Regions from separate parts of the Stenotrophomonas sp. YJH_SMC_48-3 genome, predicted to be linked through region 2. Evidence: predicted binding sites of a transcription regulator. Region 2 holds the regulator's gene; each other region holds the start of a gene.
The links. Region 2 encodes FliA, which starts transcription of late flagellar genes. Its sites were predicted from a motif close to TAAAGTTTNNCNNNCNNNGGCCGATAA; they were not measured.
Positions count from the first base shown of each region.

Region 1: a site for FliA is predicted at 4,462-4,488, ahead of AC5P65_RS16355 (methyl-accepting chemotaxis protein). Genes of this name have one in related genera too.
Region 3: a site for FliA is predicted at 1,136-1,162, ahead of AC5P65_RS11815 (methyl-accepting chemotaxis protein). Genes of this name have one in related genera too.
Region 4: a site for FliA is predicted at 3,719-3,745, ahead of AC5P65_RS20090 (GGDEF domain-containing protein). Genes of this name have one in related genera too.

Region 1 is NZ_JCAFSQ010000010.1:192,446-198,177, forward strand. It holds gene AC5P65_RS16340 (protein-glutamate methylesterase/protein-glutamine glutaminase) at 1-623, opposite strand, end outside; gene cheD (chemoreceptor glutamine deamidase CheD) at 620-1,216, opposite strand; gene AC5P65_RS16350 (CheR family methyltransferase) at 1,213-2,082, opposite strand; gene AC5P65_RS16355 (methyl-accepting chemotaxis protein) at 2,120-4,390, opposite strand; partial or broken gene AC5P65_RS16360 (methyl-accepting chemotaxis protein) at 5,192-5,732, opposite strand, start outside.
Region 2 is NZ_JCAFSQ010000005.1:9,337-15,068, forward strand. It holds gene AC5P65_RS09285 (chemotaxis protein CheA) at 1-1,124, opposite strand, end outside; gene AC5P65_RS09290 (protein phosphatase CheZ) at 1,127-1,732, opposite strand; gene cheY (chemotaxis response regulator CheY) at 1,732-2,124, opposite strand; gene AC5P65_RS09300 (RNA polymerase sigma factor FliA) at 2,182-2,925, opposite strand; gene AC5P65_RS09305 (MinD/ParA family ATP-binding protein) at 2,922-3,809, opposite strand; gene flhF (flagellar biosynthesis GTPase FlhF) at 3,796-5,412, opposite strand; gene flhA (flagellar biosynthesis protein FlhA) at 5,558-5,732, opposite strand, start outside.
Region 3 is NZ_JCAFSQ010000006.1:181,266-186,997, forward strand. It holds gene AC5P65_RS11815 (methyl-accepting chemotaxis protein) at 1-1,103, opposite strand, end outside; gene AC5P65_RS11820 (barstar family protein) at 1,731-2,123, shown strand; gene mutS (DNA mismatch repair protein MutS) at 2,258-4,849, shown strand; gene AC5P65_RS11830 (catalase) at 5,041-5,732, shown strand, end outside.
Region 4 is NZ_JCAFSQ010000019.1:3,395-9,126, forward strand. It holds gene AC5P65_RS20075 (lytic murein transglycosylase) at 1-1,317, opposite strand, end outside; gene egtD (L-histidine N(alpha)-methyltransferase) at 1,396-2,370, opposite strand; gene egtB (ergothioneine biosynthesis protein EgtB) at 2,367-3,638, opposite strand; gene AC5P65_RS20090 (GGDEF domain-containing protein) at 3,789-5,072, shown strand; gene AC5P65_RS20095 (YchJ family protein) at 5,054-5,446, opposite strand; gene AC5P65_RS20100 (sulfite exporter TauE/SafE family protein) at 5,528-5,732, shown strand, end outside.

The DNA of each region.
Region 1 (5,732 bases), on a different contig from region 2:
CTGGCCGGCAGGTGCTGGGTCATCACCACGGCGGGCGCGTCGGCAGGCATGCCTTCCAGCACCACGCGCAGCGCTTCGGTGCCACCGGCTGACGAGCCGATCGCGATCAGGCGGTCGGTGGTACGGAACTGCGGCGAGGCAGCACGCGTTGCCGGCGCTGCGTCCAGCGTGAGCTTCGGGGCGGCCGCGCGCACCAGCGGTCGCACCCGCGAGCGCGCCGCCATCTTCACCTTGGCGATGATTTCGTCGGCGTAGCCCTGCAGGCCGCGTGCGACGTCCAGCTTGGGCTTGGAGACGAAGTCCACCGCGCCCAGTGCCAGCGCCTGCAGCGTGGTGTCGGCGCCGCGTTCGGTCAGCGAAGAAATCATCACCACCGGCAGCGGGTGCAGCCGCATCAGGTTTTCCAGGAACGCCAGGCCGTCCATGCGCGGCATTTCCACGTCAAGCGTGATCACGTCCGGGGCCAGGCGCTTGATCTTCTCACGCGCCAGCAGCGGATCTGCGGCGGTGCCGACCACGTCGATGGCCGGGTCGCTGGACAGGATTTCCGTGAGCATCTGCCGCACGACGGCAGAGTCGTCGACGATCAGGACCCGGCAGGGGGCGTTGCCGGTCAGGGTCATTCGAACAACTCCACGCCGCCGGTGACCGGGGCCTTGGACAGACGTGCACGCACGGCCGATTCGGTGGCAGCCACTTCGGCTTCGTGGGCATGCGGCAGGCGCTGCACCACCACGCGGCCGGTATCGGCGAAGAACCAGATCTTGCGCGGATGGATGCCGCACAGGTCCTCGGCGATGATCGGGATATGCTCGGCCTGCAGGTACTGGCGCACGAACTCGGCGTTACGGGTACCGACCGGATTGCTGGTGAATCCCTTGAGCACGTTGGCGCCGCCGAACACCTTGGCCTCGATGCGCTTGCGGTGGGCGCCGCGCTTGAGCATGTCGTTGATCAGCAGTTCCATCGCGTAGCTGCCGTAACGCGCGGGCGCGCCGTCGCCGGCATTGCCCTCGGGGAGCAGGAAATGGTTCATGCCACCGATCTTCAGTACCGGGTCCCGCAGGCAGGCCGCCACGCAGGAACCCAGCGTGGTGGTCAGCGCGGTGGTGTCGTCCACCACCAGGTACTGGGTCGGCAGCAGCTTGGCGGCAATGGTCTGGAAGCGCGCATCCTGGTAGCGCATCACATCGTCGGTACGCAGCGAGGCGTTCATGCACCGGCCTTTGCCGCGCGGCGGTACAGGGTGCGGCCACAGGGCTGGATCAGGTCGGCGGCGTGCAGGTAGTTCTCCGAGTGTCCGGTGTAAAGCAGGCCGTCATCGGCCAGGTGCTGTACCAGCCGGCCGAGGATCGCGCGCTGGGTTGGTTTGTCGAAGTAGATCATCACGTTGCGGCAGAACAACGCATCGAACGGGCCGCCGACGTCGTAGCGCGGGGCAAGCAGGTTCAGTGGGCGGAACTCGATCAGCTCGCGCAGTGCCGGCAGCACGCGGCACTGGCCCTCGTTGGGGCCGCTGCCGCGCTGGAAGTAGCGCCGGCGCAGGTCCGGGTCGAGGTTGGTCACACGGTCGATGTTGTAGACACCTCGGCCGGCGGTGGCCAGCACCTGGGTGTCGACGTCGGTGGCGATGATGCGCACCGGCGGCTTCAGCGTACCGAAGGCCTCACAGGCGGTAATCGCCATTGAATAGGGTTCTTCGCCGGTGGACGCTGCGCACGACCACAACAGCAGCGGTGTGCGGCTGGAGCGCTGCTGCAGCTCCTCGCGCAGCTTGTCGAAGTGATGCGGTTCGCGGAAGAACGAGGTCAGGTTGGTGGTCAGGGCGTTGGTGAACGCCTGCCACTCGTCACCATCTTCCTGCTCCAGATGGTCCAGATACTGCTGGAAGCTGCGCATGCCCAGCGTGCGCAGGCGGCGCGACAGGCGGCCATAGACCATGTCGCGCTTGGCCGGAGCGAGGGCGATGCCCACCCGCTGGTAGATCAGGTCGCAGACGCGGCGGAAATCACGGTCGGCGAACTCGAATTCGCGCGGGCCGGTGACGATGGGAGTAGGACTTTGCACGGGGGACGTGTCCATCGGCAGAGGCGGCGGCCGAAGCCGCTGCGGGTGGGTCTCAGAATTCCTGCCAGTCGCTGTCGCTGGCGGCGAAGGTGCGGGCGTTGCTGCTGCGACGTACCGGCGCGGGCGTTCCGGTCGGCTGCGGACGTGCCACGGTGGTGATGCACGCCGATTCCACGCGTTCGGCGACAGCCTTCACTGCGGCGGAGACCTGGTTGTCGAGGCGGAAGATCGCCACGGCATCGGCCAGCTGCGCGGCCTGGTCTTCCATCGCACGCGCGGCGGCGGTGGCTTCCTCCACCAGCGCAGCGTTCTGCTGAGTGGTTTCGTCCATCTGCACCACGGTCTGGTTGACCTGCTCGATGCCGGCGCTCTGCTCCTGCGAAGCGGCAGAGATCTCGGCCATGATGTCGGTCACGCGCTGCACCGAGGCGACGATCTCGCCCATCGTGCTGCCGGCCTGGTGCACCAGGCTGGAGCCTTCGGCGACCTTGCCCACCGAGTCGTCGATCAGGCCCTTGATCTCCTTGGCCGCAGCGGCCGAACGCTGGGCGAGGGTACGCACTTCGCTGGCGACCACGGCGAAGCCGCGACCCTGTTCACCGGCACGCGCGGCTTCCACGGCAGCGTTCAGCGCCAGGATGTTGGTCTGGAACGCGATGCCGTCGATCACCGAGATGATCTCGGCGATCTTTTTCGACGAGGCCTCGATGGCGGACATGGTACTGACCACCTGGCCGACCACGCTGCCGCCCTGGGAGGCAACAGACTGCGCGCCGATGGCGAGCTGGTTGGCCTGGCGGGCGTGTTCGGCATTCTGGCGCACGGTGGAGGTCAGTTCCTCCATCGAGGCTGCGGTTTCTTCCAGGTTGGCGGCCTGCTGCTCGGTGCGGCGTGACAGATCACTGTTGCCGGAGGCGATCTCGCCGGCGGCGAGCGTGATGCTCGAAGCACTGGCCTGGATCTGGCCGACGATCTGGGTCAGCTGTGCGACGGTGGTGTTGGCATCGTCGCGCATCCGTGCGAACACGCCCTGGTAGTCGCCGTGCATGCGCGCGGTCAGATCACCTTCGGCGATGGCCGACAGCAGCTGCGAGAGCTTGCCGAGGTTGTCATCGCTGACCGCCATCATCGCGTTGAGGTTTTCCAGCATGAGGCGGAAATCGTGATCGAAGCGCTGCGCGTCGCCACGGCGGCTGAAGTCGCCCGCGGCGGCGGCACTGGCCAGCTGCTTGATCTCGGCATTGATGCGGCCGAGGTTGGCCTTGACCGTGTCGACGGTGGTGGTCATTGCGGCCTTCTCGCCTGGGTAGCGCGCGATGTCGCGGCTGAGGTCGCCGACCGCGTACTGCTGCACCACATCCAGCACATCGTGCAGGGTCTGCACGTGGCTGCCGACCAGGGCGTTGGTCTCCTGCACCATCAGCCCATACTCACCGGGGAACGCACTGGCGTCGATGCGGTAGCTCAGTTCGCCGCCATCGTGGCGGCGGGCCATTTCGCGCTGGCCGTTGATTACTGCGTGCAGCTGCTGCTGCATGCCGGACATCGCCTCCAGCAGGCGGCCGGGCTCGTCGTGCGGCTGTGGGCCGATATGGCTGTCCAGCTTGCCGTTGGCGATGCCTTCGGCGACGGCGGTAGCCTGCTTCAGCGGGCGCGCGATACGGTTGCCGATGACCCAGCTCAGGGCCAGCACGATCAGCACCAGTACACCACCGGAGATCGCCATGATGGCGGTGAACACCAGCGCCTGCCGCTGCACGTCGTCCATGTAGACGCCGCTGCTGACCACCCAGTTCCACGGCGCGAACAGGCCGGCGTAGGCGACCTTCTCGACCTCGCCCTTGCTGCCCGGCTTGGCCCATCGATAGTTGACGAAGCCACCGCCGGCCTTGGCCGCTTCGACCTGGTCGTAATAGATGCGCACGCCGTCGTCGGTGCGGAAGTCCTTCATGTCCTTGCCGACCAGGTCCTTGCGGAACGGGTGCATCAGCAGGCGGTAGCCGGTGTCGTAGATGTTGAAGTAGTACGTATCGTTCTCGGCGCGCATCACTTCCAGGGCCTGCAACGCGGCGCTCTTCGCGGCGTCCTCGCTGAGTTCGCCGGTGCCGGCCAGACGGTGGTAGTGCTGAAGGATGCCGTAGCTGAGTTCGACCTGGGTCTTCAGCGCGGTCTTGCGGGTCTCGGTGAGGTCCAGGTACTGCATGCGGGCGGCGATCACCGAGAGCGCGATCACGCCGAGCGCGATGAGCAGCGTCAGCAGGTTGAGCTTGCGCCGGACGGAGAGATTGCTGAAGTAGTGTTGCCAGCGATGCAGGAGATTCATCGAGCAGGACCAGGTCGAAACGGGCGGGCGGCGCCGAGCCGGTCACGGCGGGACAAGCGGTGACAACCCCGTTATCGGCCGCTGGGGCGGGGGATTGAGGTGCGGTGTCGGAACGTATTCAGGTTTCCTTGCCGCGGCGGCTGCGGCGCTGCCTGCGGCAGGCTTTTGAAGCAACGGCAACGGCAGTTGGTCGGCTATGAGTTTTCAGTGGGTGGCTGGGTCGGGGTGGGCTGGCGGGACACGCCGTAAACCCGTCCTTGGGGGCTCGATGGCGCCATCCATGGCGCCAACGGTCCCGCCAGCCCACCCCGACCCAGCCCTCCCGGCATTTCGGTGTCGGACGGCAAGAGCGTTGAGTTCCCAGGTGGAAAGAGGGGTCAGATCCGTTTTCCTGCGGAAAACGGATCTGACCCCGGATGCGGTGCGGCTGTTGCTCTTGCTCTTCTTTTTTCAATCCGGGGTGGACGCGCACGGAAAGTGTCCGTGGCCGGGAGGGTGGGTTGCGCAGGGGCGTGAGCCGCATGGGCCCGAGGCATGCCTCGGGCGGGTTGGGCAGGACGCCCAACCCCGGTTTTGCCGTGTGCGCAGGACAGCGCACACGAGCAAGCGGCGACCGAGCCTACAAGGACGTATTCACGGCGTCCCCTGCGCAGCCCACCCTCTCGGCCAACCCTCAGTAACCCAGCGCTTCGACCGACCACCCCGAGGGGCTTCGCCGTTGGCTGGATATCCAGATACCCCGTAAACGAAAACGCCCCAGCGCAGGGCCGGGGCGTCTTCGTCCGTCAGGTCAGGCAGGCATCAGAACTCCTGCCAGTCTCCGTCGGCCAGTTCCGTGGCCATCGGGCGACCACCCGCGCTGCGGCGGGCGGGCGGGGCGGCCGGAGCCGGTGCCGCCGGTGCGGCAGCACGCGGGGCCGGGGCGGCGGCGCGCGCGGGGGCAGCCACGGTATCGGTTTCGTCGACCACGAAGATCGACACGGCCTCGCTGAGGTGGCCGGCCTGTTCTTCCATGGCACGGGCGGCGGCGGTGGCTTCCTCCACCAGAGCAGCATTCTGCTGCGTGGTTTCGTCCATCTGCACCACGGTCTGGTTGACCTGCTCGATGCCGGCGCTCTGTTCCTGCGATGCGGCGGAGATCTCGGCCATGATGTCGGTCACGCGCTGCACCGAGGCGACGATCTCGCCCATGGTGGCGCCGGCCTTGTGCACCAGCGCCGAGCCGTCGTTGACCTTGCCGACCGAATCATCGATCAGGCCCTTGATCTCCTTGGCGGCAGCGGCCGAACGCTGGGCGAGGGTACGCACTTCGCTGGCAACCACGGCGAAGCCTCGGCCCTGT
Region 2 (5,732 bases):
GACAGGCGTACATGGCCCATCCGCGGCTTGCCTTGTGCTTCGCGCAGGTCGGGCATTTCCACGCCATGGTCGATGGCGTTGCGGACCAGGTGCACCAGCGGGTCGGCCAGGGCCTCGACCAGGTTGCGGTCGAGCTCGGTCTCGGCACCGATCAGCTCCAGGTCCACTTCCTTCTTCAGCGAGCGGGCAACGTCGCGGGCGACCTTGGGGAACCGCGAGAACACCTTGCCCACCGGCTGCATGCGGGTGCGCATCACCGCCGATTGCAGGCGCGCGGTGGCGATATCCAGCGTCGACACGGCGCGGTCCAGCTCTTCATCGCGCAGGCGTGCACGCAGGGTCTTGAGCCGATTGCGCGACAGCACCAGTTCGCCGATCAGGTTGACGATCGCGTCCAGGCGTTTGGTATCAACGCGCACCGTGTGTTCGGCCTCGGCCAGCGGCTTGGCCGCCGGCTTGGCCACGGGTGCCGGTGCAGCGACCGGGCGCGGCGCGGGCGCCGGCGCCGGTGCCAGGACTGCAGCAGGCTTGGCACCCGGTGCGGCGCCACCGTGCAACTGGTCGAGCAGGGCTTCGAACTCGTCCTCGCTGATCAGGCCGTCGTCGGCTTTTTTTGCCGGCGCGATCGCAGTCGGAGCATTGCCACCGTGCAGCTGGTCGAGCAGCGCCTCGAATTCGTCGTCGGTGATCAGGTCGCTGCCCCCCGCGGCGGGTGCTGCGGCGGCGGCGGGCGCAGCCACGGCACCCCCGTGCACGTCGAACTGGGCGATCAGGTCCGGCGGCGCATAGCCCGGCTCGGTGCCGGACGACACGGCGTCCAGCATCGACTGCAGGTAATCCAGTGATTGCTGGGCCGCGTCGAAGTGGTGGGCCTGCAGCACGGCCTGGCCGGCGCGCGCCGCGCCCAGCGCCTCCTCAGCGGCGTGGCACAGCTCGACCATGGCAGTGACGCCGAGGAAGCCGGCGCCGCCCTTGAGCGTGTGGTAGCCGCGGAACACCGCATTGAGCTGGTCGCTGTCCTGCGGTGCCTGCTCCAGCGACACCAGCTGTTCGCCGAGGCGGTCCAGGATCTCCTGCGCCTCGATGATGAAATCGGCAGTGATGTCGTCGGATACCGCGCTCATGCTTACAGCCCCAGATCCGACAACAGGTCGTCGGCGTCGTTCTGCGAGACCGCGTGGCGGTCCAGTCCCTTCAGTGCCGGCCCGGCCAGTGCCGGGTCGGTGCGATGCTGTTCCGGCGGCAGGCCGAGTGCGCCGAAGCCCTCGTGCACGCGGCGGACGATGCCGACCACGCGACGGATGATCTGCCCGGTCAGGTCCTGGTAGCTCTGGGTCAGGGCGATCTCGGTCAGGTTGTGGCGGATGCGCTCGAGCTGCGCGTCCTGGCCTGGCTGCAGGCCTTCGGCACGCAGCTGTTCGGTCAGGCTGCGGCATTCCTCGGCCAGGTCCAGGGTACGGTGGGTGGCCTGTTCGGTCATCGCCACCACGTGGTCCAGGCGCGCGCAGGCGTCATCCAGCTCACCGGCCTCGCTGGGCACGGTCGGCAGTTCACCCAGCGCCTGTCCCAGCTCGCGGGCCAGCCGCGACAGGCCGCTCATCATCGGCTGCGTGCGCAGCGCGACCAGTCCGTCGATGCGTTGCCGCCAGGCAGCTTCGTCACCGGACTCCAGTGCGTCCAGGGCTTCCTGCAGGCGCAGGGCCAGGGCGTTCTTGTCGACCGTGGTATCCATCAGGCGCTGGCCGCCAGGCGTTCGAAGATCTTGCCGAGCTTCTCTTCCAGCGTCTGCGCGGTGAAGGGCTTGATGATGTAGCCGTTCACGCCGTTCTGGGCGGCTTCGATGATCTGTTCGCGCTTGGCTTCGGCAGTGACCATCAGCACTGGCAGGGTCTTCAGCTTGGCATCGGCGCGGATCGCCTTGAGCAGCTCGATGCCGGTCATCACCGGCATGTTCCAGTCGGTGACGACGAAATCGAACGACTGGCTCTGCAGCAGCGACAGCGCGGCATGCCCGTCCTCGGCTTCGGCGGTATTGGTGAAGCCAAGATCGCCCAGCAGGTTCTTGACGATGCGACGCATGGTCGAGAAGTCGTCGACGATCAGGATGCGCATGTTCTTGTTCAAAGCAGAGTTCCTTTGTTGTTCATTCCGGGTGGCCGGGGGCAGCCGCCTCGGGCATGTTCACTCTTCCAGGCCGGCGTCGGCCGCCTCGAAAATCTTCAATCGTCCACGCAGGCGCAGCACGGCCTGGCCGTGGATCTGGCAGACCCGCGACTCGCTCACGCCGAGCACCGCGCCGATCTCCTTCAGGTTCAGTTCCTGCTCGTAATAGAGCGAGAGCACCAGCTGTTCGCGCTCGGGCAGGTGGCCGATGGCCTTGCCCAGCTCGCGGCCGAACTCGCCGCGCTCCAGCACCTGCTGCGGCGTCGGGCCGCCCTGGGCGACGGTATCCAGCTCGCCCTGGTCCTCGATGCGTGACTCCAGGCTCAGCACCTGGCCACGCGCGGCGTCTTCCATCAGCCGCAGGTATTCGGGCAGCGGCATCTCCATCGCGGCGGCCACTTCGGTGGCGCTGGCGGCACGGCCGGTGCTCTGTTCCAGGCGGCGGATGGTGGCAGCGGCGTCGCGTGCGCGGCGATGCACCGAGCGCGGCACCCAGTCGCCACGGCGGATCTCGTCGATCATCGAACCGCGGATGCGGATCGAGGCGTAGGTCTCGAACGAGGCGCCCTGGTCGGCGTCGTAGCTGCGCGACGCTTCGATCAGCCCCATCATGCCGGCCTGGATCAGGTCGTCCACCTCCACGCTCGCCGGCAGGCGTGCGGCCAAGTGGTGGGCGATGCGCCGCACCAGGTCCGAGTGCTGGGAGATGACCTCGTTGGCCGCCGAGCGCTGGACCTCCCGGTACTGGGCTGCGCCTTTCATGCGGCCACCCCGCGCTGCTTGAGAATGCGCTCGAGGAAGAACTCGACGCCGCCACGCGGTTCGGTCGGCGCCTGCCAGCGTGCGGTGCGGCGCGCGATCTCGGTGATCGCCAGCGCGGCTGGGCTGGACGGGTAGGCCTTTACCACCGGTTGCTGGCGCTGCACCGACAGGCGCAGCCAATCATCCTGCGGCACACAGCCCAGATAGTTCAGCGAGACATCGGCGAGGAATTTCTCGCAGACCCGGGTCAGCTTTTCGTACAGCACGCGGCCCTCGTTGGGGTCGCGCACCATGTTGGCCACCACCTGGATGCGGTCCACGCCGCGCTCGCGCGACAGCACCTTGATCAGTGCGTAGGCGTCGGTGATCGAGGCCGGTTCGTCACAGACCACCACCACGGTGTCCTGCGCGGCCTGGCAGAAGGTCAGCACGCCATCGGTGATGCCGGCGGCGGTGTCCACCACCATGATGTCCAGTTCGCGTTCCAGTTCGGAGAACACGTTCACCAGGCCGACGTGCTCGGCCGGGGCCAGCTCGGCCATGTGGCGGCGACCGGACGCGGCCGGGACCACCAGCACGCCGTTCGGGCCTTCGACGATGACGTCGTCCAGCGAGCAGCGGCCGGCCACCAGGTCGGCCAGCGTAAAGGTGGGGTTCAAGCCCAGGATCACGTCGATGTTGGCCAGGCCCAGGTCGGCGTCCAGCAGCAGCGTGCGCTTGCCCATGCCCGCCAGCGCCACAGCCAGGTTGGCCGAGACGTTGGTCTTGCCCACGCCGCCCTTGCCGCCGGTCACCGCGATGGTGCGCACAGGGCCGAGCGGCTCGCTGCGGGTGGCCGACAGCGGGAAGGTCTTGGTCAGCTTGGCGTACTCACGCGACGGCATGGTTCAACTCCGGGTTGCAGGGCATATCGGCCGCTCGGCGCAAATCTTCAAGGCGAAGTACGAGATTGGCTGCACTGGCCCGGTGCAGGTCCTCCGGGACGTCCTGGCCATCGGTCACCCAGGTGATCGGCAGGGCATGGTCCACGGCCACAGACAGGGCGTTGCCGAAGCGGCCGGTCTCGTCCAGCTTGCTCAGCACCAGACCCTGCAGGTTGGCGGCGCCGAAGCGGCGGACCACCTCGTCCATGTCGCCGAAGCTGGTATTGGCCGGCAGCACCAGCAGGGTGCGCACCTGGCGGGCGGCACGCAGCCACTGCAGCTGGGCGGCCAGCGCGCGGTCGCGCGGGCCCAGCCCGGCGGTGTCGATCAGCACCAGCTTGTAGTCCTTCAGGCGTTCCAGCAGCTGGTCCAGGTCGGTGCCGCTGTTGGCCTCGTGCACCGCGATGCCGAGCTGGCGGCCGTAGCCGTAGAGCTGCTCGCGGGCGCCGATGCGGGCGGTATCGGTGGTGACCAGGGCGACGTCACGCGGCGCGTGCTTCTCGGCGAATCGCGAGGCCAGCTTGGCGATGGTGGTGGTCTTGCCGGCGCCGGTCGGGCCGACCAGGGCGATCACGCCGCCTTCTTCCAGCGGGTCGACCGGGGCGATCGGAAGCTTGCGCGAGATCAGCCCCAGCATCAGGCCGCGGCCACGATGGGCTTCGGTCTCCAGCGGGATCTGCATGGCCACGTCGCGGGCCAGGCCGGCATCGAAGCCATATTCGTCCATCAGGTCCAACGCGGTGGCGCGCACCGGGCAGCCGCGCAGGCGCTCGTCGGTGAAGCGGTTCATCTCGCGCTCGATCACCTGGCGCATGCCGGCCACTTCCTGGCGCAACTGGCGGATCTCGGCGTCGTCCTGGGCGACCACCGTCAGCACCGGAGCCGCAGCCAGGGTGGGGGCCGGCGCGGTTTCGACAATGGCATCGGCCAACGCCGGTTCGCTGGCGGCGCTGGCCGGCTGCGCGTCGGCGACGGCAGCGGTCGGCAGCGGCGGCGGCTGCACGGCCGGCGCCACGCTTTCGTGATGCGCCTCGTGCGGCGGATCGATCTGGAAGCGGGCGCGGTTGGCCGGCACGGCGGCGGCCGGTGCAACGATGGCCTCGGCGAACGGCGCGAAGATCTGTTCCGGCAGCGCCGGTTGGTTGACGGCGGCACGCGCGAGGGTGGCCGCAAAGCCTGTGCTGCCGCGGGTCGGCACGATCTCGTCGGCGCTGTCCAGGGTGCGGCCGGTGGCGCCGACCGCGGCGCGGGCGAGGGCGGCCACCGCCGAGGTGGTGGCGGCGACCGGCTCCGGTGCCGGGGTGGCGCTGCGACGGCGGGTGACGGCGGCGATCACCGCATCGGCGGCGGTGCGCGGTTTGGGCGCCGGCGGCGGCGCCACGTCGCGGCGCGAGGCTTCCAGCGCACGCTGCACGGCGCTTTCATCGTAGTTGGCGGCGGCGACGATCTCGATGCCTTCCTCGATCCGGCGGTTGGACAGGATCACGGCATCAGGACCATGTTCCTTGCGCACCAGGTTCATGGCCGAACGCATGTCGGCGGCGACGAATCGTTTGATTTTCATGCTGTGGTCACGAGGCGAAGACGGCGGAGTGGCGGCCGGGGAACTCGGGTGGTCGGTGGTCTGCACGGTGCGGGTTCCCCTTGGTATCTGTCTGTTGCGTTGGTTCGAAGGTGGTGTCTGTTTTCTGGCGCGTCGGCGGGCGGCGTCAGCTGATCGTTCCGACCAGCTTCAGGCGCTTGTCCTCCGGCACCTCGCTGTAGGCCAGGACCGACAGCGACGGAACGCTGTGGCGGACCAGGCGTGCCAGCGCGGCGCGCACCGGGCCAGGTACCAGCACGACCGCGGGCTCGTTGCGGGCTTCCTGCTTGCTGACACATTCG
Region 3 (5,732 bases), on a different contig from region 2:
CTGAAGTCCCCCGCCGCTGCTGCCGTCGCCAGCCTGCGGATCTCACCGTTGATCGCTGACAGGCTGGCCTTGGTCTCGTCCATCGCCTGGGTGATCGCGGCCTTCTCGCCCGGCAGAGGATCCATGTCTACCGACAGATCGCCCCTGGCGTAGTGCTTCATTACTTCGATCAACCGGTTCTGCACCTGCACATGCGAGCCGACGAGCGCATTGGTCTCGTGCACCATGCGCCCGTAGTCACCGGGGAAGGCGCTCTCATCCATGCGATAGCTGAGGCTGCCCGCATCGTGCTGGCGAGCCAGTTCCCCCTGCGCCGCCATCACAGACTGCAATTGCGCCTGCATGCGCTGCATCGACCTGAGCAGCTGCGTCACCTCATCGTTGCCGGAGGCGTCGATGCTGCTGTCCAGCCGCCCGTTGGCGATGCCATCGGCGAGCTTCACGGCTCCCTCCAGCGGCCGGGTCAGGCTGCGGGTGATGGCCCATGCGGCCAGCGAGCCGAGTATCAGGCTCAGCACGCCGAACACGATCGACAAGGTGCCGGTCCACGCCTCGGTCGCGCGGTAGTCCTCGCGGCTGCGCGCCGTCAGCACCTCCTGGTGCCGCAGCAGGGTGGAGATCGCCTCGTTCCAGGCCGTCGCCAGGCCCTGCTCGGCAAGCAGCTCCTTGGCTGCACCGTCGAAATCGCCGGCCTTCATGCGCTCATGCAGTTGCCGGGTGGACGCGTCGGTGGCCTTGCGTGCCGCGTCGATCCGCGCGACCAGCGTATCGCCGGTGGCATCACGCGGAATCTTGATGTACTTGGCCCATATGGCGTCGTAAGCCTGCGACAGCTCCTGCGCCTTCCGATAATCCCTGTCGAAATCCTCACCGCGCTTGATCACCATCAGCCGGCGCTGCATCAGCACCGCATTGTTGGTATCCAGCATCTCGTTCAACAACCGCATTTTCACCATGTTGACGTCCACCACTTTCTCGAACTGGGTGGACTTCAGGTGATTTCCGTACAACGCCAGGCCGACGATGGCGACGATGAACAGCAGCAGCAAACCAAACCCGGCGCCCAGCCGGGATCCCACTCGGAGGTTGCGTAAGGCGAGCATCTCAATTCCCTTGATCAATGGCCGTACGGTCGATGGCGGCGCAGGCAGGGGAAACTTTATGGGCCGATATTATTGTATCGATCCAGATATCCTGAAATGTGCGGGCTGTTGTGAAAACCGCGCACCGGCAAATTCCTGCAGCCGCGCATTGCAAACGTGCATCGGACCACCCAATATTCGACCTGAATGCGGGTTATTCATTTTGCGAGCCGGTGACGGCGCATGGAGAACGAGTAGCCAGCATTAACTTGGGCTGCGAAGAAGCCACCAGAGGCATGTGCCACGCTTCCTTCCGCCTCTGGCCTGGGAAAGAACGTTCGATACTTTCTCGGGAGAGCCTCATGAACTCGCGCTCAGTATCGGTGTTTCTCCGGAGTAGTCCCTGGCATCCATGACCGATGCAGAAGATGCATGGCGGCGTGGCGTCCGCCCACTGCAGAGCAAGCCACCACGTTGCCAGTGCAATGATTCGCATCGTCGCTGGCCCTCTACGCATCCTTCGACGCCCGTCGTGACCTGTGGCAAAGGCGCACCGCGATGCCATATGGCATTCAGCCCGGAGCGACCGCGCAAAGCTCTCTCGTGCTGGGCCATCAACAACAGCGCGGACCACGCTACAGTCGGCGCATGACCCTCGTCCTGCAGATTGAAGGCGCCGCCATCGATGACATCGCCAGCCTTTACACGGAGATCAACCGCGTGTTCATGGCCGGCGAGGCATGGCAGCTCGGGCCGAGCCTGGACGCACTGGACGACCTGCTGCATGGCGGCTATGGCGCACTGGCTGGCCACGCGCAGGCCACGCTGATCTGGCGCGATATCGCCCACAGCCGTGCGGCGCTGGGCGTGGAGGCGACCTGCCAGTGGCTGCAGGCCAAGCTGGACGCACCAGGCAGCTTCAACGCGCGGGCGATCGCCCGCCGGCTGCAGGCGGTGCGACAGGGCGAGGGCCCGACCTACTTCGAGATCGTCATGCAGATCTTCGACAGCCATCGGCAGATCACCCTGGTCCCGGCCTGAACCCTTTTTCGTGCCGCACCGGCCTGCCACCAGTGGCGGCAGCCCTGCGCCCCAGCAGTTACCATGGACGGCCCTGTACCGGCTCCGCTGCCGCCGCCCTCCGGCGCGGCCGGACGCCCCGATTCACGAGTCCCATGTCCAAAGACAAGTCCGCCGAACATACCCCGTTGATGAAGCAGTTCTTCGCAGCCAAGTCCGAGTATCCGGACCTGCTGCTGTTCTTCCGCATGGGCGATTTCTACGAGCTGTTCTACGACGACGCGCGCAAGGCCGCGCGCCTGCTCGACATCACCCTGACCCAGCGTGGCAGTTCCGGTGGCGCACCGATCCCGATGGCCGGCGTGCCGGTGCACGCGTACGAAGGCTACCTGGCACGGCTGGTGGCGCTGGGCGAGTCGGTGGCGATCTGCGAGCAGATCGGCGATCCCGCGCTGGCCAAGGGCCTGGTCGAGCGCAAGGTGGTGCGTATCGTCACCCCCGGCACGGTCACCGACGAGGCGCTGCTGGATGAGCGCCGCGACACCCTGCTGATGGCCCTGTCGCGCAGCAAGCAGGGCTATGGCCTGGCCTGGGCCGACCTGGCCGGCGGCCGCTTCCTGGTCAACGAAGTGGAAACCGACGACGCTCTGGAAGCCGAACTGGCCCGTCTGGAACCGGCCGAGCTGCTGGTGCCGGACGAGGAGAACTGGCCGGAGTTCCTGCGCCAGCGCACCGGGGTGCGCCGCCGCGCACCGTGGCTGTTCGACGCCGACAGCGGCCGCCGCCAGCTGCTGGCGTTTTTCAAGCTGCATGACCTGAGCGGCTTCGGCATCGATGACAAGCCGCGCGCGACCGCAGCCGCGGGCGCCCTGCTCGGCTATGTCGAGGAGACCCAGAAGCAGCGCCTGCCGCACCTGACCTCGATCGCGATGGAAACCGCCGGCGAGGCGATCGCGATGAACGCCGCCACCCGCCGCCACCTGGAGCTGGATACGCGCGTGGACGGGGATACCCGCAGCACCCTGCTGGGCGTGCTCGACAGTACGGTCACGCCGATGGGCGGGCGCCTGCTGCGCCGCTGGCTGCATCGTCCGCTGCGCCTGCGCGAGGTGCTGGTGCAGCGCCACCATGCGGTGGAAACCCTGATCGATCGCGGCGCGGACGCCGACATCCGCGAGCAGTTCCGCCGCCTGGGCGACCTGGAACGCATCCTCACCCGCGTTGCGCTGCGCTCGGCGCGCCCGCGCGACTTCTCCACGCTGCGCGACGGCCTGGGGCTGCTGCCGGCCGTGCGCGAGGTGCTGGCACCGCTGGACTCACCGCGCCTGCAGGCCCTGCATGCCGCACTTGGTGAACACGATGCGTGCGCGCAGCTGCTGGCCAGTGCCATCGCCGAAATGCCGCCGCTGAAACTGAGCGACGGCGGCGTGCTGGCTGACGGCTTCGATGAGGAGCTGGACGAGCTGCGCCGCCTGTCCACCCACGCCGACCAGTTCCTGGTGGACCTGGAACAGCGCGAACGCGAAAGCAGCGGCATTCCCACCCTGAAGGTGGGCTACAACCGCGTGCACGGCTACTACATCGAGATCAGCAAGGGCCAGTCCGACCGCGCGCCGGTGCACTACACCCGCCGCCAGACACTGACCAATGCCGAGCGCTACATCACCGAAGAGCTGAAGGCGTTCGAAGACAAGGTGCTGTCCGCGCGCGACCGTTCGCTGTCTCGCGAGAAGTACCTGTACGAGCAGCTGCTGGATACCCTCGGCGAACAGCTGGAACCGTTGAAGCAGTGTGCCGCTGCGCTGAGCGAACTGGACGTGCTGGCCGCCTTCGCCGAGCGCGCGCAGGCACTGGACTGGTCGCGGCCGGAACTGGAAACGGCACCGTGCCTGAAGATCGAGCGTGGCCGCCACCCGGTGGTCGAAGCGGTGCGCGAGCAGCCGTTCGAACCGAACGACCTGGACCTGCATCCGGACCGTCGCATGCTGGTCATCACCGGCCCGAACATGGGCGGTAAATCGACCTACATGCGGCAGAACGCGCTGATCGTGCTGCTGGCCCACATCGGCAGCTTCGTGCCGGCCAGCCGTGCGGTGATCGGCCCGATCGACCGCATCCTGACCCGCATCGGCGCCGGTGACGACCTCGCCCGCGGACAGTCGACCTTCATGGTCGAGATGGCCGAGACCAGCTACATCCTGCATCACGCCACCGCCCATTCGCTGGTGCTGATGGACGAGATCGGCCGCGGCACGTCCACCTACGACGGCCTGGCGCTGGCCGATGCGGTGGCCCGTCACTTGGCCTATCAGAACCGCTGCTACACGCTGTTCGCCACCCACTATTTCGAGCTGACCGCGCTGGCCGACGAACAGTACGAAGGCGGCCGCAGCGGCATCGCCAACGTGCACCTGGATGCGGTCGAGCACGGCGAGGCGCTGGTGTTCATGCACGCGGTCAAGGATGGCCCGGCCAACCGCAGTTTCGGCCTGCAGGTGGCGGCACTGGCCGGCCTGCCGCGCGCCACCGTGGCCCAGGCACGGCGTCGCCTGGCCGAACTGGAGCAGCGCGGCGGGGAGAGCCATGCCGCCGAACTGGCGCCGCAGGCGCTGGATGCCCCGCAGCAGTTCGGGCTGTTCGCCGCGCCATCGAACAAGGCACAGGAAGCGCTGGCGGCCATCGACCCCGATGAGCTGACCCCGAAGCAGGCACTGGAGGCGTTGTACCGCCTGAAGGCGCTGCTCTAGGACTGCCGCGCCCGGCTCCGGCTCCCGCCACGGCGCGGGCGGCCGTCCGAAAGGCTCTGCAAATCCTACTTCACGTTTTAATTGACAGAAACTATCGGCCTGAACGGATCATTCGATTATTCATTTCATCTGGCCCTAGCTAAAGTCGAGTGAAGATGTTCCACCCCCGTCTTCACCCGCAGGAGCCAGCCATGAGCCAGTCCGATAACACCAGTCCCAAGTGCCCGTATCACACCGCTCCGTCGCCGGCAGAAGGCGCCCAGCAGCAGCGTGAACTGAGCACCACGCCGAAGCAGAAGCACGGCGACGATCCGGTCACGCCGATGACCACGGCCTTCGGCGCACCGGTGGTGGACAACCAGAACAGCAGGACCGCTGGCCCGCGCGGCCCGCTGCTGATGGAAGACGTGTGGCTGCTGGAAAAGCTGGCCAACCTCAACCGCGAGATCATTCCCGAGCGCCGCATGCACGCCAAGGGCTCGGGCGCGTTCGGTACCTTCACCGTCACCCACGACATCACCCGGTACACGCGCGCCAAGCTGTTCGAGAAGGTGGGCAAGCAGACCGAGATGTTCGCGCGCTTCACCACGGTGGCCGGCGAGCGTGGTGCCGCCGACGCCGAGCGTGACATCCGCGGCTTCGCACTGAAGTTCTACACCGAAGAAGGCAACTGGGACCTGGTCGGCAACAACACGCCGGTGTTCTTCCTGCGCGACCCGCGCAAGTTCGCCGACCTCAACAAGGCCGTGAAGCGCGACCCGCATACCAACCTGCGCAGCGCGCGCAACAACTGGGATTTCTGGACGCTGCTGCCCGAGGCCCTGCTGCAGGTGACCGTGGTGATGAGCGACCGCGGCATCCCGCGCAGCTTCCGCCACATGCA
Region 4 (5,732 bases), on a different contig from region 2:
GATCTGCTGCACGTGGGATCGACTCCGTATGGCCGGCGATTGCACGGCACTGTAGTTGCTGGGAAGCATGAAACGCGTGGGCACCGGTGCAGTGCGCGGCGCGTTCTGCAGAGTGCGAAGGATACGCTGTCCCGCGCGCCCATCTGCGTTGGCCCAGCCCAGGCGCTGCTGCTCGACCTGGATGGCGCGACGCGTGGCCGTACCGATCATGCCGTCGGCGCTTCCGATGTCGTGGCCGCGGGCCAGCAGCAGGGTCTGCAGCTGGCGGCGCTCATCGCGGCCGATACCGGGATCATCGGTCGGCCAGGCCGTGGCCAGGCCCGTGCCGCCACGCAGCTGGTCGGCCAGCGTGGCGATCGCCAGCGCGTAGCTTTCGGCAGCGTTGTAGCTGTAGATCGCGTCGTAGTTGCGGAACACCAGCAACGCCGGGCCCTTGCCGCCCGCCGGCAGCAGCAGGGCCGCGCGCGCGTCGGCAGGCAGGTTGGCCGGGGCCAACGCGCTGCCATCCAATGCGGTCACACCTTGCGCACGCCAGTCGGCCAGCGCCCGACGCTGGGTGCGCCCGGCCTGGCTGGCGTCGAAACCGGGCGGGATACGCACTTCCATGCCCCACGGCTCTCCGCTGCGCCAGCCGGCGCGCTTGAGGTAATTGGCGGTGGAGGCCAGCGCATCGGGAATGCTGCCGACCAGATCGCGGCGGCCATCGCCATCACCGTCCACGGCGATGCGTGCATAGGTGCTGGGCATGAACTGCGTATGCCCGAAGGCGCCGGCCCAGGAACCGGTGAGCCCCTGTGCCTGCAGGTCGCCGCGGTCGATCAACTTGAGCAGGGCCAGCAGCTCACCACGGAAGAAGGGCTGGCGGCGGCCGGCACAGGACAGCGTGGCCAGCGACTGCAGCAGCGGGCGCTTGCCGAACACACGGCCGTAGTCGCTCTCCACGCCCCAGACCGCGACGATGGTGGCCGGATCGACGCCGTACTGGGCCGACACCCGATCAAGCAGGGCCCGATGCTGCTGCAGCAGGACGCGCCCATCGTCCACGCGCTGGCGATCGACCAGCGCGGCCAGGTAGTCCCAGATCGGCGTGGTGAATTCCGGCTGCGCGTCGAGCAGGCCGAGCACGCTGGGATCGGGGGTGAGCCCGGCGATAATCCCATTGAAGCGGTCGGCACTGATGCCCTGGCTGGCGGCTGTCGATTGCAGGACGGCCAGGCAGCGGCTGAAAGCGGCATCGCTGCTGGCCGCAGGCGCTGCTGTCGAAGCGGGTGCCGCGGCGAGGACGGCCGCCAGGCCGAGCGTGGTCAGAATGGGCATGGCGTCCTCCGTGTTGCCGTTGCAGGGCCATCTTAGGCGCAGCGTAGGCGAACCTGAAGCAGCGCGGGCTGGCGGCGGCTAAAGGGCGCGAAGCAGGCGCAGGCCATAGGCCGGGCTTTCAGCATCCCAGCGCCGCACGACCTGCAGGCCCGCTGGCAGCAGCAACGCTTCGAAGCTGTCGTCGGTGTACTTGTGGCTGTATTCGACGCGGATCGGCTCGTCGGCCTGGAAGTGGAAGGTGCGGCCATCCAGACGGACGTCCTGTGCGCGCTGGCTGACCAGATCGGTTTCGATGCGCAGCCGCGCGATGCTGTAGCGGGCGCGGTGGCGGAAGCCGTCCAGATCGAAGTCGCTGCCGATCTCGCGGTTCAGGCGCGCCAGCAGGTTGAGGGTGAATGCAGCAGTGATGCCCTGCACATCGTTGTAGGCGGCTTCGATCAATGCCGGGTCCTTGTGCAGATCGATGCCGACCAGGGCCAGGCCATCGCGGCCCATGGTCTGGCGCATCGCGCGCAGCAGTGCGACGGCATCCTCTTCGACGAAATTGCCCAACGTGGAGCCCGGGAAGAACAACAGGCGCCGCGCAGGCTCGCGTTCCGGTGCCGGGACGGCGACCGCGCGGGTGAAGTCGGCACAGACCGGCAGCATCTCGACGTCCGGCAGCGCCGGGGCCAGATGGTCGATGCTGGACAGCAGCGCGGCGCGCGAGATCTCGATGGGGGTGTAGGCCACGGGGTCCTGCAGTGCCGCCAGCAGCAGCGCGGTCTTGCGGCCACTGCCGCTGCCCAGCTCCACCACATGAACATGAGGACCGACGCTGCGGGCGATGTCCGGCAGCACCCGCGCCAGCAGCGCCAGCTCGGTACGCGTGGGGTAGTACTCGCAGGTCTGCGTGATCTGCTCGAACAGGCGTGAGCCGCGTGCATCGTAGAAATACTTGGATGGCAGCTGGCGCGGTGTGCGCGACAACCCGGCCACCACGTCGGTGAGGATCTGCTGGCGGCCGGGGGTGAGGTCGGTCAACGCCTGCAGCGCGTCGTGAACGGTGCTCATGTGAGGTCCCTGGCCAGGCGCAGTCCGGAGAACTGCCAGCGCGCCGGCGGCATGAAGAAATTGCGATAGCTGGCGCGCACATGGCCCCGTGGCGTGACGCAGCTGCCGCCGCGCAGCACCCATTGGCCGCACATGAACTTGCCGTTGTACTCACCGAGGTTGCCCGCGAAAGGGCGGTAGCCGGGATAGGCACCATACGCGCTGTGAGTCCACTCCCAGACATCACCGAACAGCTGGCGCAGGCCGCTGCCCTGCCCCGCCTGCGGGTGCAGGTGATCGTCATCGGCAAAGTGGCCCCGCACCGCCTGAGACGCGGCGGCGGCCTCCCACTCGAACTCGCTGGGCAGGCGTGCCCCGGCCCAGCGGGCACAGGCATCGGCCTCGAAGTAGCTGAGATGGCAGACCGGCGCGTGCGGATCCAGCTCGCGCCAACCGCCCAGGGTGTATTCGCGCTGCAGGGTGTCATCCCAGTACAGCGGGTGCTGCCAGTCCTCGGCTTCACGCAACGCCCAGCCTTCACTGAGCCACCAGCGCGGTTCGCGGTAGCCGCCGGCATCGATGAAAGCACGGTACTCGGCATTGCTGACGGGACGTTCGGCCAGAGCATGTGCCGGCAGCAGCACGCGGTGCGGCGGCGATTCGTTGTCGTAGGCAAACGCAGCGTGCTGCGGCCAGGCTGCAGCGCCGACGGTAACGATGCGCTCGGGTGATTCGATCCAGCCCTGTGCACTGGCAGCGCCAGGGGGGGTGGGCAGGTCCTCGCGGTAGGCCGGCTGCAGCGGATTGCACCAGAACGCGTGCTTGATGTCGGTCAACAACAACTCCTGATGCTGTTGTTCGTGCTGCAGGCCCAGCTGCAGGTTGTGCAGCGCGTGTGGGTCCAGGTCACCTGCCGATAGCCGCGACTGCACCTGTGCATCGACCTGCTGGCGATAGTCATGCACCTGCTGCAGCGAGGGCCGTGAGAGGAGGCCGCGCTGCGGCCGGGCATGGGCGGGGCCGATACTCTTGTAGTAGCTGTTGAACAAGTAGTCCCATGCAGGGTCATGTGCAGGCGCAGCCGGGAAGCCGGCCAGCACGAAGCGTTCGAAGAACCAGGTGGTGTGGGCCAGGTGCCACTTGCTGGGGCTGGCATCGGCCATGCTCTGCAGCATGGCGTCCTCGGCGCTGAGCGGGCCGGCCAGTTGCATGCTGCGCGCACGCACGCGTGCGAACTGGTGGGCGAGATCGTGCTGCGGGGCAGCGACGGCGGCGGGTACGCTGTCCATGCCGACAGCATCGGTGCCGGCGGGTGAGTGCGATGTCATGGTCCGGCGTCACTTCGTTCACATGGATGGGCCTGCCGCATTCAAGAAGCCGCCCCGAACGCCGCTAACGGCAATGCTGCGGCCGCGTCGTCACCGCGCTGGAATTCCTGATTGCCCCTGCATCCGCTCCGCCAGCCTGCGCACTACCTGTTCGTGCTGCCCGCCGTGCTGGTTGCCGTGGTGCTGTGGGCGGCGTTGGGCAACGAAGACGTGGCCAGTCCGGCCCAACGCGTTCTGCCCTGGCTGCTGGCCTGCCTCGGTGCCGGCCTGGCCCTTCTCTACCACCAGGTGCGTGCGCTCTGCCTGCTGTTGGTGGTGGCAGTCATGTTCGCGATGCTGCACCAGGATGTCGGCGGCTACCTGCGCAGCGGCCATGTCAGCGCGCTGACACCGCTGCGCTTCCATGCCATCTCGGCGTGGCTGCCGTTGCTGTTCGCCGGCCTGTCGTTGTGGCCGGAGCGTGGGCGGCGCAGGCACGACCTGCTGTTGCGCTCCGTCGCCAGCAGTACGGCATTGCTGATCTTCCTGCTGCTGGCCGCGCAGCAGCCGCGCGGCATGCATGATCTGCTGTCGAACCGTCATTGGGCGTGGATCCCGGCCGACTGGAACGCGCTGGCGCAGCTGCCGGCGCTGCTGTTCCTCCTGGCCACGGCGGCGCTGGGTTGGCAGGCATGGCGGCATCCGCGGCCGCTGCACACGGCTATGCTGCTGGCGCTGCTGTGCCTGTGGTGGATGCTGCCGAGGGTCTTCCTGCAGCCGGTGCTGCTGCCTGCGCTGGCCAGTGCGGCCCTGCTGCTGATGCTGGGCGCGATGCTGCAGGAGTCGTTCCACATGGCGTTCAGCGACGAACTGACCGGCTTGCCGGGGCGCCGCGCCTTCAATGAGACCCTGCAACGGGCGCGCGGCACCTACAGCATCGCGATGGTGGACGTGGACCACTTCAAATCGTTCAACGACACCCACGGCCACGACACCGGCGACGACGTGCTGCGCCTGGTGGCCTCGCGGCTGGCGCGGGTCGGTGATGGTGGACGTGCGTTCCGCTACGGCGGCGAGGAGTTCGCGGTGGTGTTCCTGGGCCAGCCGGCCGACGCCTGCATGGATGCCGTGGAAGCCTTGCGGCAGAGCATCGAGGACACCCGCATGCAGCTGCGCGACCGCAGCACCCGCAGCCGCGACGATGACGCCGGGCGTCAGCAACGCGGGCGCGGCGGCAGCGGCCCGGTGGTGCAGGTGACGGTGAGCATCGGCCTGGCCGACAGCCTTGTGGACCCGCGCCCGGCAGCGGTGGTCAAGGCCGCCGACCGGGCGCTGTACGCAGCCAAGGACGGCGGCCGCAACCAGATCCGGGCGAACGCCCGACAGCGGGCTGAGGCTCAGACTGCGTCGAGGTAGTACCAGCGACCGTCGATGCGCAGGAAGCGGCTGTGTTCGGTCATCTTCACCGCGCTGCCGCCGCCTACCCGGTAGCGGGCGGTGAACCTCACCTCGGCGCTGTCAGCGCCGGTGACGGTGTGCTCATGGACGGTCAGGCCCAGCCAGTGCGTACGCTGCCCGGGCGCGTCATCCAGCGACAACTCGACCGGACGCGTGTCCGGATGCCAGCTCTGGCGCAGGTAGCCTGCCAGGCCCCGCACGTACGCGCTGTAGCGCGAACGCATGAGGCGTTCGGCGTCGGGGACGGTGTCGCCGGCATGGAAACGGCCACAGCAGGCGGCGTACTCCGCGGGTAGCCCGCAGGGACAGGGATCGGCAGGTTTTCGGCTCATGCGCGCATTGTCGCGCGGAGCGCCGCCAGCATCCATCGGCGAAGGGCGTATGCTGTCGCGCCCCCACCTTGATTGATCGCCGTGCTGGAACTGGTTCCCCCCGAGTTGTGGTGGCTGGTGGTGATCGCCTTCATCGCCGGTCTTGTGGATGCCGCCGTCGGTGGCGGTGGCCTGGTGCAGCTGCCGGGACTGTTCACGGTGCTGCCGCAGCAGACACCGGCGATGCTGTTCGGCACCAACAAGTTCAGTTCGATGTTCGGTACCGGTGCGGCTGCCTGGCGTTACG